DNA from 3 places in the Bacillus luti genome. Region 3 is predicted to be linked to each of the others. Evidence: predicted binding sites of a transcription regulator. Region 3 holds the regulator's gene; each other region holds the start of a gene.
The links. Region 3 encodes Rex, which represses fermentation and respiration genes when NADH is low (regulators of the CRP and FNR family bind a similar motif). Its sites were predicted from a motif close to TTGTGAAATATTTCACAA; they were not measured.

Region 1: EUC40_RS19375 (formate/nitrite transporter family protein) is a predicted target of Rex. The motif match lies at 3,475-3,492, and genes of this name have one in related genera.
Region 2: EUC40_RS02615 (L-lactate dehydrogenase) is a predicted target of Rex. The motif match lies at 2,550-2,567, and genes of this name have one in related genera.

What each region holds. Positions count from the first base shown of each region.
Region 1 covers NZ_CP040336.1:3,814,916-3,820,351, reverse strand. The annotation lists gene EUC40_RS19395 (LutB/LldF family L-lactate oxidation iron-sulfur protein) at 1-640, shown strand, start outside; gene EUC40_RS19390 (LutC/YkgG family protein) at 640-1,350, shown strand; gene EUC40_RS19385 (prepilin peptidase) at 1,463-2,185, shown strand; gene EUC40_RS19380 (cyclic-phosphate processing receiver domain-containing protein) at 2,200-2,511, shown strand; gene EUC40_RS19375 (formate/nitrite transporter family protein) at 2,539-3,390, opposite strand; gene EUC40_RS19370 (TerC family protein) at 3,593-4,387, opposite strand; gene EUC40_RS19365 (TrkH family potassium uptake protein) at 4,682-5,436, opposite strand, start outside.
Region 2 covers NZ_CP040336.1:492,598-498,033, reverse strand. The annotation lists gene EUC40_RS02620 (S8 family serine peptidase) at 1-1,313, shown strand, start outside; gene EUC40_RS02615 (L-lactate dehydrogenase) at 1,488-2,432, opposite strand; gene EUC40_RS02610 (DUF4179 domain-containing protein) at 2,909-3,937, opposite strand; gene EUC40_RS02605 (sigma-70 family RNA polymerase sigma factor) at 3,930-4,460, opposite strand; tRNA gene EUC40_RS02600 (tRNA-Glu) at 4,706-4,777, opposite strand; tRNA gene EUC40_RS02595 (tRNA-Ser) at 4,784-4,874, opposite strand; tRNA gene EUC40_RS02590 (tRNA-Asn) at 4,881-4,955, opposite strand; tRNA gene EUC40_RS02585 (tRNA-Ile) at 4,963-5,039, opposite strand; tRNA gene EUC40_RS02580 (tRNA-Gly) at 5,050-5,120, opposite strand; tRNA gene EUC40_RS02575 (tRNA-Lys) at 5,134-5,209, opposite strand; tRNA gene EUC40_RS02570 (tRNA-Thr) at 5,220-5,295, opposite strand; tRNA gene EUC40_RS02565 (tRNA-Phe) at 5,310-5,385, opposite strand; tRNA gene EUC40_RS02560 (tRNA-Asp) at 5,395-5,436, opposite strand, start outside.
Region 3 covers NZ_CP040336.1:4,860,106-4,865,541, reverse strand. The annotation lists gene EUC40_RS24425 (ABC-F family ATP-binding cassette domain-containing protein) at 169-2,094, opposite strand; gene EUC40_RS24420 (redox-sensing transcriptional repressor Rex) at 2,282-2,911, shown strand; gene EUC40_RS24415 (YdiK family protein) at 2,941-3,129, opposite strand; gene EUC40_RS24410 (CPBP family intramembrane glutamic endopeptidase) at 3,126-3,875, opposite strand; gene groES (co-chaperone GroES) at 4,276-4,560, shown strand; gene groL (chaperonin GroEL) at 4,599-5,436, shown strand, end outside.

The DNA.
Region 1 (5,436 bases), 1.0 Mb from region 3:
TGCAGTAGGTCAAAAGTTAACTAGTTATGTAACAGTAGCAGGACCAATTCAAGAAGAGGAAGTTGACGGACCAGAAGAGTTTCATTTAGTTGTTGTTGATAATGGACGTTCTCAAATTCTTGGATCGGAATTCCGTTCAGTATTGCAATGTATTCGTTGTGCAGCTTGTGTTAACGTGTGTCCTGTATATCGCCACGTTGGTGGACATTCATATGGATCTATTTATTCAGGACCGATTGGTGCGGTATTAACACCACTTCTAGGTGGATATGACGATTACAAAGAGCTTCCTTATGCATCTAGTTTATGCGGAGCATGTACGGAAGCTTGTCCGGTAAAGATTCCGTTACATGACCTATTATTAAAACATCGTCAAGTGATTGTTGAGCAAGAAGGACGTGCACCACTTGCAGAAAAACTAGCGATGAAAATGTTTAGTATGGGTGCTTCTTCAGCTGCTTTATATAAAATGGGGTCAAAAATGGCACCGGCAGCAATGAGTCCATTTACATCTGGTAATCGTGTATCAAAAGGTGTGGGGCCACTTAAAAACTGGACGGACATTCGTGAATTCCCAGCGCCAAGTAAAGAACGATTCCGTGATTGGTATAAAGATCATAAGAAAGGCGGCGATCAATAATGACAGGATTAATTCAAAACCGTGAGTCCTTTCTAGATAATATTGCAAAAGAACTTGGACGTGAGCGGAAAACGGAAGGCGTAAAGCGTCCAGCATGGAAAAGTAATGTGAATGTAGAAACGCTAAAAGATTATTCACAAGAAGAATTGTTAGAAGTATTTAAAAAGCAATGTACAAACATTCATACAACTGTCGTGGAAACGACAAATGATCGTTTGCATGAAGACCTTCAAAAAGAAATCATGGAAAATGGCGGGGGACCTATTTTATTATCAGCAGATGACCGTTTTGATGCATATGGTTTAACATCTTTATTTAAAGAAGAACTTCCAAAGCGAGATATTGAAGTGAATGTATGGGATCCTGAGAAAAAAGAAGAGAATATGCGTATCGCGGAAAGAGCGAATATTGGAATTGCATTTAGTGATTATACTTTAGCTGAATCTGGTACGATTGTTGTACAAAGTCATAAAGGCCAAGGTCGTTCTTTACACTTTTTACCGACTGTATACTTTGCTATTATTCCACGTGAAACACTTGTGCCTCGTATTACACAAGCAGTTCAGGATATGAACACACGTGTAGAAAATGGCGAGGCAGTAGCATCTTGTATTAACTTTATTACAGGACCGAGTAACTCGGCAGATATTGAAATGAATCTTGTTGTCGGTGTACATGGACCATTAAAAGCAGTATATTTCATCGTATAAAAAGGGGAAAGCAGGCCAGAAAATGGCCTGCTTTTTTAGTAGAATAAAGGATAATATGAAGTAGAAGTTCTCTCCTTTTTTTGCTATGTTCTTTTGGAAAGGAGAGGAAGGGATGTTCACTTATGTATATGCACTGTTAGCAGGGATGGTGTTTGGTTCTTTTTTTATGGTAATCGCAATGAGGGTTCCTGTAGGTAAATCTATTATTACACCGCGTTCATATTGTCACAACTGCAAGTATACGTTACAGCCGAAAGAACTGATTCCAATCATTTCATTTTGTATGCAGAAGGGCCGTTGTACGAATTGTAAAAGAAAAATTTCAAGTTTATACGTATTATTTGAATTTCTTACAGGGAGTCTATTTGTTCTTACTGCATATGTAATTGGAATAGAACGAGAGCTTATTCCTATTTTATCGCTCTTTTCTTTACTTCTCATTATTTCCGTTACAGATTTAGTATATATGCTAATACCTAATCGTATTTTAATTTGGTTTGCATTTTTAATTACTTTAGAATGTATTTTTGTACCATTAGTTACTTGGATAGATAGTATAGTTGGTAGTGGAATCATTTTTATTTTGTTATATTGTGTGCGAAGGATTTATCCAGAGGGTCTTGGCGGAGGGGATATAAAACTACTTTCGTTACTTGGATTTATAGTAGGAGTGAAGGGGATTTTTATCATTTTATTTTTAGCATCTTGTTTTAGTCTTTGCTTTTTCGGAATTGGTATTGCATTAAAACGTATAGAAGTACGAAAGCCAATTCCGTTTGGTCCTTTTATTAGTCTTGGGGCAATATGTTATGTATTGGTCGTATATTCAAAGTAGAGAGGACGTAGAAAATGAATGTATATATGGATGATCAAAGAAGTTGCCCGTTCGGATATGTGCCCGCAACGACAGTAAAATGTGCCTTGCAAATGGTTCGGGATTATGATGTGAATATTCTTTCCCTTGATTTTAATATGGGATGGCGACAGAGTAATGGGCTTGATTTCGTAGATGCTTTTTGTGAAGAGAAATTATATGTTAAGGAAATTCACTTTCATACAAATGATGTCATTGGTATGTATAAGATGAGACAAAGAATAGAAAGAGGGAAAGAACAAGGAGAGATTGAAGTCAATATTATTGTGAAATATGTGGGGAGCTAAAAACTCCAAAGTAAAACTTTGGAGTTTTTAATGTTTCATATGAGCTTGTAAAGGAATGATTTCCTCTGTTTGAACTGCTGCTAATTCAGTTTCTTCCTGTTCAACAGTAGGTGCTTTCTTTGTTAAGTAATGATAAACCATACCGACAAATACGGAACCGCCAATAATGTTACCGATTGTAACAGGAATTAAGTTATGAATAGCACCTGCAAAAGAAATTGACTCGGGATGTGGTGAAACTAAAGATAAAGCAAACAGAGATAAGTTTGCAATGCTATGTTCGTAACCAGATAAGAAGAATGTGAAAACGAGTAGCATCATCATCATAATTTTTGCTGTATCACCTTTAACTTGAGAAGGTAAGAAACAAGCAAGACATACAAGCCAGTTACATAAAATTGCTTTAAAGAATAATTGCATTGTAGGTGTATTCATTTTTCCTTCAACGACTTTATTCATGAAATGACCGTGATCGATTGCTTCGAAAATGCCAGTTGCGTAAAATAGTAAAGCAAAGAATAAAGCGCCAGCTAAATTGCCTGCATAACAAGCGACCCAGTTACGAAGTGTATCAGAAATTGTTGTTTCTTTTCTTAAAGTTGCTACAGTGAAGTACATTGTGTTTCCAGTAAACAATTCAGCACCGCCATATATAATAAGTACGAGGGCAATTCCGAAAAACATGGAAGCAACTAAATAAGTTGCTGGTGAATCTGCAATGTGAAAAAAGTTACCTAATTTAAAACATAGTACAATAATAAAACCGATATAAATACCCGCAAGTGCGGCACGGATGAAATATTGCATCGGGTTTGTATCTAGCATTTGTTTTTTGCTCTTAGCCAGTTTGACAACATAATCTAATCCTTGTTCTAGCATGAGTAATACGCTCCTTTAGTACATCATCTATAAATACTCCTTATATGAATAAAGTACATGGAATTGTTCACAGTTTCAATAAGTTTGTGCAATGTTTCACAAAAAGGACATACATATATTAAGAAAACGTTTACAAAGGGTAGTATAATGGAATTTTTTCTGGACATTGAGAGAGGGAATGGAAAAAGAAAAAGCGCTGTAATTACAGCGCTTTTTCGTCTAAATTCTTTTCTACTTTTACTTCTACTTCTTTCGAGAAGAACCAACCACCAACAGCGATTCCGACTAATACAATCCAGAATGTAAGCTTCCATGGTGTAGATTCTGGGAATGAATGCGGAAGGACACCTAAAGCAGGGTGTGCTAACGTATAAATTGCTAATTTCACACCAACCCAACCTACAATTAAGAATGCTGCAGTTTCAAGTCCTGGTTTACGTTTTAATATTTGTACGAAAGCAGTTGCGGCAAATCGCATTATAACTAATCCGATAAGTCCACCTGTAAAGATAACGATAAATTGACCTGTATCAAGACTACCAATCGTACCTAATCCTGTTTTCGGTAAAGTTACTGCTAGTGCAACAGCCGCTAAAATTGAATCAACAGCGAAGGCGATATCAGCAACTTCGACTTTAAATACAGTCCACCAAAAGTTCTCTTGTTTTTTCTTTTCTTCTTTTTCTTCGGTTTCTTCATCCGTATTCTTTTTAACATACGTTTTAAATAAGTGATTACCAGCGATAAACATAAGATAAAGGGCACCGATTGCTTGCACCTGCCATACATCGACTAAGAATGAGATCATAAATAACGATCCGAATCGGAAAACAAATGCCCCCGCTAATCCATAAAATAGTGCTTTTTTACGTTTTTCTTCTGGTAAGTGTTTTACCATAATTGCAAGAACGAGAGCGTTATCAGCCGCTAAAATCCCTTCAAGTGCAATTAGGATGAGTAATACCCAACCATACTCCAATAATAATGATACATCCATGTACATTCTCCTCTCATTTCTATAAGTACTAAATAAGTGAAGAATTTCCCCACTATTTAGCTTCCCCATACTCCTGCCTATTAACGATGGAAGAATTTGGTAATGAATACAAAAAAGACCTCTGCCGTTAATAGGCAAAGGTCTTGCTAGACATATGTAATGAAAATGCCAACAAAGCCGGAAGAACTAAGTTCTACGTAATGACGACTTTGTTTCCAAGAAAAATTCTCGGACGCTACTCCCCTTTGGAGATATGCTATTGTATTCTCATTATATGGATAATTTATACGGTTGTCAACCTGTTAAAATATCTTCATTCGGATATTTTATTTTCCGGTTCTTTTTACGTGCAAAGGAAAAAGCCAATGTTAAAGGTCCCATCTTCCCAAAAAACATCATAAAGATAATAATAGCTTTTCCGATCATAGTTAAGTGGGGAGTTAAATTCATACTGAGACCAACAGTACCAAATGCTGAAAATACTTCGAAAGCACTCATCAATAGAGGAACACGCTCAGTAATACTTAAAATTAAAATAGCAAAAAAGATAAATGAAATGGAAATAATAGTAATGGTTAATGATTTGACAATGAGAGTATCTTTAATAGATTTTTTAAACACGACAATATCATCTTGCTCTTGTAAAAATTTAAATACGCCAAAAAACATAATTAAAAATGTCGTTAACTTAATTCCACCACCAGTTGAAGCGCTACCTGCACCAATAAACATAAGGAGCATCATTAATAGTAGGGAAGGTTTGGATAATGCAGAAATATCAACCGTATTAAACCCGGCAGTTCGCGTTGAAATTGCTTGGAAATAAGCGGCCATTCCTTCTTCAAAGGGAGTAAACCCTCTCATAGAAAGGGAGTTATGGAACTCGAATATAAAAATAAACAAGGTAGCAATAATATTGACGATTAGAGTAGAAGAAAGCATAAGTTTTGAATGTAAAGTAAGGTTTTTAAAGTTTTTCTTTCTTTTTATATCTACGATTACTGTAAAACCAATCCCGCCTAAAATGATGAGAGAGGAAATAACAAGAT
Region 2 (5,436 bases), 840 kb from region 3:
AAAAAGCGTTATGGATTAAAGGTAATGTGTACGATTCAAACGTTGACTACTTAAAAGGAAAAGGGTTAAACATTACGCAAGAAGCGAACGGAGTTATGTACTATGACTATTCCCCATACTTGCATAAGTTTTTACCTATTAATGCAAATGGTGACTTTAAAGTTGGTATTACTCCTGAATCCTTTAAAGTGGAAGGTCCAATGAATACAGGGGTATATATTTTCGATTATGCAACTGCGGGACCTGACTATCCAAACGGGGTAAATAACTATTGGTTTATCCCACAAGGAGCCCAATATGCGAAAACTAGTTATGATAAAAAAGAAGTATACAAAAATGATGAACTTACTGTAACACTAAACGCGAAACACGTAAAACAGTTTGTTTCTGGGGAATTTAACGTGAAATTCCTAGAGAAGAACTTCAAATTTGCAAATGCGAAATTCAATCCTGCTTTTGAAAAACTCCTTTCTGAAAAAGGTGTAACTGCAAAAGTGAACGAGCCGAAATTAGAAGAGGGTTCTGTTACAGTTGGCGGAGCTATTGATGACAAAAACTTCGCTGGATTAGATGGTGATTTCCCATTCATTGATGTAACTTTCAAAGTAGAAAATGATGAGTTTTATGAAACAAACGCCCAGTTAGATTTATCAGTGTTTGCTTACTGGAAACAAGGTGAATCAGAGCCAAATAGAATGCGTGTCCTTCAAGATCAAACATTCTCAGTTATGTCCTTAAACTCACTAGTAGAAGGCAATATTAAACCTGGCGCATTCGTAAATGAACGTGGCTATTTAGATGAAAAGTTCGATTATACGAAACTTGGCGTAAAAGTATATGCAACTGATTCTTACCGTCATAAGTTTGAAGGTTCACTTGATAAATACGGATACTTCAAGCTAAATGGACTTCCTGTTAATAAACGCGACTACAACTTATATGTAGAAGTACCAGGGCACTTAACAAGCCGCCTAACTACGAAACTAGGTACTGAAAAAGATGGTAAACTGCTCGGCCAATATTATTATGCACGCTTTGATGAAAACCTTGCAGGTGATGTAAATGGCGATAAAGTAATTGATATTAAAGATGCAGAAATTATCGCTGGCAACTACGGTAAAAAAGGACTATCTGTAAAAGACGGTGACCTTAACAAAGATGGCATTGTTGACGAAAAAGATATTCGCTTCGTTGAAAAGAACTTCTTGAAAAAAGGTCCTGATGCATCTAAATCACAAACACCTGTTGAAAAATCAAAAAGCGGTACACTTGCAGATATTTTAAAGAAATTAGGATTAACGCCTAAAAAATAATAATAAAGAGCACTCTACTTTACGTAGAGTGCTCTTTTCTATAAACGACCCTTATCCAGCAAAAGGGGTATATTGGGGATATACAAGGGAAACCGGAAAAGGAATTTATATTTAAATTATATAAAAACTCAGAGGTAGGAAGCAGTTTCCCGCCTCTGAATTATTTAGCAATTATTATAGTACTGGTGCCATTGTTTCTTTTAACACTTTTACAGAATGAGCGAATTTCGCTTTTTCTTCTTCATTTAGCTCAAGTTCTACGATTTCACGTACACCTTGGCGGTTAATAACAGCTGGAACACCTACGTAAGCATCTTTCTCACCATATTGACCTTCAAGGTATGCAGATACAGTTAATACGCTGTTCTCGTTGCTTAAGATCGCTTTAGTTACACGAAGTAGTGACATACCGATTCCGTAGTAAGTTGCGCCTTTACGCTCGATGATATGGTAAGCTGCGTCACGTACATTTTCGAAGATTTTATCTAAGTCTTCTTGTTTGTACTGTTCGTTGTTAGCTAAAATTGTTTCTAGTTTTTGTACACCTACAGTAGCATGGCTCCATACTGGAAGTTCAGTGTCACCGTGCTCACCAACGATGTAAGCATGAACGTTACGTGGATCTACATCTAAGTAGTCACCTAACATGTAACGGAAACGAGCAGAGTCTAAAGTAGTACCAGAACCGATTACGCGCTCTTTTGGTAAACCAGATTCTTTCCAAGTTACGTAAGTTAAAATGTCAACTGGGTTTGTTGCGATTAAGAAGATTCCATCGAATCCGCTATCCATAATACCGCGAACGATTTGTTTAAAGATTTTTGTATTTTTCTCAACTAAGTCTAAACGAGTTTCGCCTGGCTTTTGTGGTAATCCAGCAGTGATAACAACTAAATCTGCATCTTTACAATCTGCATAACTACCGCTCCAAACTTTTGTTGCTGCTGGAGAGAATGGTACCGCATGGCTTAAGTCCATTGCTTCCCCTTCTGCTTTTGCTTCATTAACATCTACTAATACGAATTCTTCAGCTACACCTTGATTGATCATTGAGTAAGCGTAACTACAACCTACAGCTCCTGTTCCTACTAATACTACGCGATTGATACCTTTTTTCATGGTAATTTCCCCTCTCAATTGTTTACATATATTTTTTTTATAATTGTTTAAGTAATTAATTAAAATACTAATTTAATGTTGTTTAACTTCTTTACATTCATATTGTAGCACGTATTATTGTGAATTACTTCACAAATTATGACCTATTTGTGAACTTTTTCACATAGAGTGTAAAGTTGTTGGAATAGGTGTGGAATCCATTTCAATGGAGGCGTTTTCTTTAGATTGTGAAAGGGATTTTATCAGTAAGTGAAATTATATCGGCGATGTTTGCAATATATCCACTTACCAACATAACTCAACAATAATGACAGCATAAAAAACGCCATCCTTTCTGTATATTTCTACAAAAAGAATAGCCTTTTTTGATTATATGGATACAAATTTATCTTAGTTGGATAGCGATATTTTTTCATACACGTCAAATTAACATACCATCACTTAATAACAGTCAATAACCTAGCAAAGCTCTTCAATTATTGTAGCAACACAGTCGTTTTCAAATCTAGAGCACCCCCATTTTTTAATGTATCATTTAGACCACTAAGATACGAAGGTTCAATTGTTAAGGATTTTGGAGGATTATCCATTGGTGGAAGGGCTAAAACAATATGGTGTCCGTATAGTCCCGTGCTACCAACTTGTAAGCTGACTCCTTCGTAAATTTTTCCTTTATCATCAGTGACAGTATAATCAAGTGCTGGCCAGCTATCATTAACTTCCATTTCTTTTGGATAATCAAAGGTCAAATCAACCCTCGTTGAAAGTGAAGAAAAGGTTACTTGATTTACTGTTAATGCATACAGATTATCTTTCGTTAATGTTTTTATATTAGGAGTGAATTTACGAATCTCATCTTCAACTTTTGTAAGAGGAAATGCTACGTTCCATGTTCCTGTTTGTCCAAATAAATTTTTCCCATGGACGGAAACATCAATTTTATCACCAAATTCACCGTAATTAGCCAGAGTGAATTCATGCTGCTCAATAATGCTGTTTCGTCCTTTTGGCTTCTGTGAAGTAGAACTAATTGCAGCTCTGACCTCTTTCCCATTAATGGTTACATAACTAAATCCAGCTTTCTCTTCATTGCTATTTGAAATAGTATTTTCTCCTTTGTATTCCACCGTGATCACTAAACGTCCACCATCGTAAACAGCTTCTTTCACCTTCATCGTTAAACCACTATGGTTATCTTGTCTCTCAATTGATGTAGCCAGCTCATCCTTTTCGATTTTATCAGCAGCAATATCATTAAATTGTGCATAAATGGGGCCTATAACTGGAACACTCGATAATGTCTTTGCCATAGTAGGAGAAATGAATCCAAAACCTAAGAGAGAAACACATATTCCACAAGCAACAAGACTAGAATACTTGATTGTTTTTTTTCTACGGTATCCATTTTTCTTAGCTTGAAGCATGGCTGTTTTTTCTCTTTGAATTAACCGATCTTCTGGTATAGGAATATCATTGATATGGTGATTAAATTCTTCTTTATTCATAACTATATCCCTCCTTTAAAATGGGGCGTAAAGCTTGCTTTGCTCGATGTAATTGAGATTTTACCGTTCCTTCTGGAGAATTAAGAACCTCAGCAATTTCCTTAATAGATAAATCGTGATAATACCTTAATAAAATAATAGTTTTGTAAGTAGGATCTAAAAAATTAAATGCCTCGATTAAATCCAAAGATTGTTCTAATTTATTCATGCTCTCTTCCGTACATAAATTAGAAAACATTTCATCATTCGCAACAAATTGTCTAGAGGATTTTCTTACAAAATCAATGGATTTAAAAACAAGAATTTTAGTAATCCAACTTTGAAATTTCTCGGGCTTTTTTAATTTTTTCAATGAAAGATACGCTTCATAAATTGTTTCTTGGTATATATCCAGTGCATCTTGTTCATTTCTTACATAAGAATAGGCTGTTCGATATAATTTCGGACGAACAAAAGTAATGAGTTGTTCAAATGCTTGATCATTTCCCCTTGTTGCTTGTTTTACTAGATAGGCTATGTCCATTTTTATTTCTTCCTCCCTTTACTAATATAGTCGAATGAGAGAATAAAAAGGTTGCAAAAATAAGTGCATATATATAAATCTTCTACAATTTATTGCAATGATTAAATACAGCATTAAAGAAAAGATACCCGAAATTCAAATAGAAAAAAGTATACAAGAAATCCATAAAAAAAAAAAGCAGACTATCCAAAGTCCACTTTTACACAACAAAAAAGAGATAGCAGATTATGCTATCTCTTTTAGTATGACCCGTACGGGATTCGAACCCGTGTTACCGCCGTGAAAGGGCGGTGTCTTAACCACTTGACCAACGGGCCAGTTACTGGCAGAGAAGAAGGGATTCGAACCCTCGCACCGCGTTAGCGATCTACTCCCTTAGCAGGGGAGCCCCTTGAGCCACTTGGGTACTTCTCTATAATATGGCTCCGCAGGTAGGACTCGAACCTACGACCGATCGGTTAACAGCCGATAGCTCTACCACTGAGCTACTGCGGAACAATTATGGTGGGCCTAAATGGACTCGAACCATCGACCTCACGCTTATCAGGCGTGCGCTCTAACCAGCTGAGCTATAGGCCCATAATTGAAAAGCGGGTGAAGAGAATCGAACTCTCGACCAGAGCTTGGAAGGCTCTTGTTTTACCACTAAACTACACCCGCATTAAATTGTAAATGGTGAGCCATGAAGGACTCGAACCTTCGACCCTCTGATTAAAAGTCAGATGCTCTACCAACTGAGCTAATGGCTCATTTTGAAAGTGGTGCCGACTAGAGGACTTGAACCCCCAACCTACTGATTACAAGTCAGTTGCTCTACCAATTGAGCTAAGTCGGCTTGCGACTTCAAAATGGTGGCTCGGGACGGAATCGAACCGCCGACACGAGGATTTTCAGTCCTCTGCTCTACCGACTGAGCTACCGAGCCTTATTAAAATGGCGGTCCCGACCGGGGTCGAACCGGCGATCTCCTGCGTGA
Region 3 (5,436 bases):
GTCGGTAAATCGATACTTGGTGTCGAATCGTTGATATAGTTCAAGTTACGATAGACATATTCAAAAAAATGTTTATGTACGATGAAGTTGATTTCTGCTAGAAAACAAAAAGGATGTCGCATAGTCAAAAATCTCGACTTATGAGACACCCTTCTTATTGAAATGCTTTTATAAATGTAGTTCTTCCCATTCTGCCATACAAGCTTCAAGTTGTTCTTGTAGTGTTTGTTTTTTAGTTGTAATTTCACTAGCCTTTTCATAATCAGCATATATTTCTGGTAAGCAAAGCTGATCTTCTAACGTAGCAATTTCTTCTTCAAATTCTACGATACTTTGTTCCAGTTCTTCAATTTTTCTAGTGCGTTGACGCTCTAGTTTTTTACGTTCTTTTTCTTCTAGATAATTTAACTTTTCTTGTGCAACGACCTTTTGAACAGGTACGTCATTTTCTTCCTGTTCAAGCTCTGCACGTTCAATCATTTCATTTTTCTTTTCAACGTAGTAATCGTAATCCCCTAAATACTCCTGTGCACCTTCTGTTGATAACTCAACAACAGTTGTTGTTACGCGATTAATAAAGTAGCGGTCATGTGAAACGAATAGAAGAGTTCCAGGGTAATCAATTAAAGCATTCTCCAAAATCTCTTTACTATTTAAATCAAGATGGTTTGTCGGCTCATCGAGAATTAATAAATTGGATTTTTGCATCATAAGTTTTGCGAGAGCTAATCGAGCCTTTTGTCCACCACTAAGAGAAGATACTGGCTTCAGTACATCATCCCCTGTGAATAAAAAGTTGCCTAGTATTGTGCGAATTTCTTTTTCAGGTTGCAGTGGATATTCATCCCATAGTTCATTTAACACGCGCTTAGAAGATGTCAAATTGGCTTGTTCTTGATCGTAATAACCAACAGATACATTAGATCCGAAAGAAACATCACCATTTAATAATGGTAACTTATTCACAATGGACTTTAACAATGTGGATTTCCCAATTCCGTTTGGTCCAACTAAAGCAACGCTATCCCCGCGTGTTAAGCGCATAGTTACATGTTCAATGATCGGATCTGCATCATAGCCAATAGTTGCATCTTTTACTTGTAAAACATCATTCCCACTTTGTTTTTCGATGTCGAAGTGGAATGATGCTGACTTAGAATCACCTAATGGTCTTGTTAATAATTCCATTCGATCCAATTGTTTACGGCGGCTTTGTGCGCGCTTCGTCGTAGATGCACGAGCTATATTCTTTTGGACGAAGTCTTCAAGCTTAGCGATTTCATCTTGTTGTTTTTCGTAACGCTTCATTTCTTGCTCGTATAAAGCTGATTTTAAGTCTAAATATTTACTGTAGTTCCCAACAAATCGTCTGCTTTCTTTATTCGAAATTTCATATACTTGTGTAACGAGTTTGTCTAAGAAATAACGGTCATGTGAAACGATTAGTATCGCGCCAGGATAGCCTTGTAAATATTGTTCAAGCCATGTTAATGTTTCGATGTCTAAATGGTTTGTAGGCTCGTCCAAAATAAGTAAGTCTGGTTTCGTTAATAATAGTTTACCGAGAGCTAATCGTGTTTTTTGTCCACCGCTTAAAGTAGAGATTGTCGTCTGATGTGTTTCAACTGGGAAGCCAAGACCGCTTAAAATCGAGCGAATGTCTGCTTCGTACTGATAACCACCTTTGTCTTTATAGTCTAATTGCAATTGATCATAATCAGCTAATAATTTTTCGTATATAGCTGCGTTTGAAAAGTTTTCTTCTTTTCCCATCTCTTGCTCAAGCCTTCGAAGTTTTGTCTCCATTTGCTGCAAGTGCGTAAAGACGGTTAACATTTCATCCCAAATTGTTAACGACGTTTCTAATCCGGTATTTTGAGCTAAATATCCCATTGAGACATCTTTCGGTTTTATAATTTCACCGCCATCATGAGATAACTCCCCAGCAATTATTTTTAATAATGTAGATTTCCCGGCTCCATTTCGTCCGACTAATGCGATACGATCTTTCGTTTGCACTTCCAATTTTATGTTTGCAAGAATCGTTTCTGCACCGTATAATTTCGAAAGTCCATTTACTTGTAATAAAATCAATGTTTTCACCTCAAATAATTTCTTAACTTTGCCATGTTTATATTTCTCAATCATACTAAAAATAGTGTATAGTTTAAAATACAGAGAGAATACTTCTTCTTTCTATTATACAAGGAATTTAATGAGTGCTAAACTTCTGTATTTGATTAAAGTATATGAATCAAGATAGGAAGAGAGGAGAGGTTATATGGATCAGCAGAAAATTCCACAAGCCACTGCTAAGCGATTGCCTCTATACTATCGATTTATCCAAAACTTATCTCTTTCTGGTAAGCAACGTGTTTCATCAGCCGAATTGAGTGAAGCGGTAAAGGTTGATTCCGCAACGATTCGAAGAGATTTCTCGTATTTTGGAGCGTTAGGGAAAAAAGGATATGGATATAATGTAAATTATTTATTATCATTTTTCCGGGAAACACTCGATCAAGATGATATAACACGTGTAGCGCTTATTGGAGTAGGTAATTTAGGGACCGCTTTCTTACATTATAATTTCACGAAAAACAATAATACAAAGATTGAAATGGCATTTGATGTTAGTGAAGAGAAAGTTGGAACAGAAATCGGAGGCATTCCTGTATATCATTTAGATGAATTAGAAGAACGTTTATCAACTGATATACAAGTGGCGATATTAACAGTACCCGCTACAGTAGCGCAATCTGTAGCAGATAGATTGGCAGAAACAAACGTGCACGGTATTTTAAATTTTACACCAGCACGCTTAAATGTGTCAGAGAATATAAGAATTCATCATATTGATTTAGCTGTAGAGTTACAAACACTCGTTTACTTTTTGAAAAATTATCCACAATAAAACGCAGAGGAAGCGACCTCTGCGTTTTATTATTTCTTCTGTGTGAATTTAACTAATATAAGGCGAAGCGCCAAATTAAAATCAATTGTCGCCATAACTGCAAATAGTATTGTCCACATATTCCAGATTGTATCTGTTACGTTCGTAATGGCGAAACGTGTAAAGATACATCCGAGAAGGAAGTACAATGCAGCCATGAACAATGGTGAGTTTCTCATACTAAAAATCCTCCGATAAAGCCTTGCATTTTTTCAGCTTCTTTAATCATTTCTTGAATTTGCTCATTGCTTACTGCAATTTGAGCGAGTGCGACGAATGTATTCATCGCAACATGAGCTGCAATTGGAACGATAATACGTTTCGTTTTTACATATAAAAAGGCGAATACGAGTCCCATAGCAGTGTATACCAATAAGTGAGTAAAATCAAAATGAATCGCCGCAAATACAAGAGAACTAATGATAGCGGCAATAAAGAAGTTAAACTTCTTATAAAGTGTACCAAATAAAATTTTTCTAAATACGATTTCTTCTAAAATTGGTCCTATAATAGATACAACAATAAGGAACCAAGGTGTTGTTCTTGCGATGTCCATAAGCCTTGCTGTATTTTCAGATCCAGGTTTAATACCTAGTAAATACATTTCAATCATACCAGCGATACTTTGTGAGAAAAAGGCTAAGAAGAACCCGATGAAAATCCATCCAACTGTAGCTGGAACAGAAGAGCGCATCGTATCTAAATGCCTGTCGCGAATGTCTGTTCTAAGTAACCAAAGTACGATACATAATGCAATAAAGAAGCTAATGATTGCCCAGTGGCCAGTTATGAGCTGGAATTTCTCCTCTCTAGTAAATCCCCTGTTATCATAAAGTCCAGTTTTTAGGAGAAGTGGTAATCCAGCAATTGATGATAACTGCATTAAAATGTATGTAACGATAATCCACCAATATTGTTTCTTCAAATGGTTTAACCATCCTTTCTAACTCTAGTGTATGAGATAAGGCAGGATAACATGTAATATGCTACCTACGATATAAACTTTCATTTGAATTATGATTTTTTTGTAAATTTGTATTGGAAATTAAAGTAGAAGACAGGAAAAAGTTGTGTGTATAGCGAAAACAACTTAGGGTGTCTTTCATATTGTAACATACGAGGAGTAGAAACAACGATTCATATGATAAAGCTAGTAGAAGAAGGATTTTATATAGAAAAGTATATATAGTAATTTGCGAAAAAATTATGATTTTTTTACTTGCAAAAGAAATTGAGATTATTTATTATTATAAGTGTGTTAGCACTCGGGTGACTTGAGTGCTAATAAATAAAATTTACATAACACAATGAGGAGGTTATTGTTCATGCTAAAGCCATTAGGTGATCGCGTTGTAATTGAGCTTGTTCAAGCAGAAGAAAAAACAGCAAGTGGTATTGTATTACCAGACACTGCAAAGGAAAAACCACAAGAGGGTAAAGTTGTTGCAGCAGGTACTGGTCGAGTGCTTGAAAATGGTGAGCGTGTTGCTTTAGAGGTAGCAGCAGGTGATCTTATCATCTTCTCAAAATATGCAGGTACTGAAGTGAAATACGAAGGTAAAGAGTACTTGATTTTACGTGAAAGTGACATTTTAGCGGTTATCGGTTAATTATATAAATCTTAAACAATCCAAGGGGGTCAATTATTATGGCAAAAGATATTAAATTTAGTGAAGAAGCACGTCGTTCGATGCTTCGCGGTGTCGACACTCTTGCAAACGCAGTAAAAGTAACGCTTGGACCAAAAGGTCGTAACGTTGTACTTGAAAAAAAATTCGGTTCACCACTTATTACTAATGATGGTGTAACGATCGCAAAAGAAATCGAATTAGAAGATGCATTCGAAAACATGGGTGCAAAATTAGTAGCAGAAGTTGCTAGCAAAACAAACGATGTAGCTGGTGACGGAACAACAACTGCAACTGTATTAGCACAAGCTATGATTCGTGAAGGTCTTAAAAACGTAACAGCTGGCGCTAATCCAATGGGTCTTCGTAAAGGGATCGAAAAAGCTGTTACTGCTGCAATTGAAGAATTAAAAACGATTTCTAAACCAATCGAAGGTAAATCTTCAATCGCACAAGTAGCTGCTATTTCTGCTGCTGACGAAGAAGTAGGTGAATTAATTGCTGAAGCAATGGAGCGCGTTGGTAACGACGGCGTTATTACTTTAGAAGAATCTAAAGGATTCACAACAGAGCTAGATGTAGTAGAAGGTATGCAATTTGACCGTGGATATGCATCTCCTTACATGATTACTGATTCTGACAAAATGGAAGCAGTTCTTGATAACCCATACATCTTAATTACTGACAAAAAGATTTCTAACATCCAAGAAATCTTACCAGTATTAGAGCAAGTGGTACAACAAGGTAAACCACTTCTTATCATTGCTGAAGATGTAGAAGGCGAAGCTTTAGCTACATTAGTAGTGAACAAACTTCGTGGTACATTCAATGTAGTAGCTGTTAAAGCTCCTGGATTTG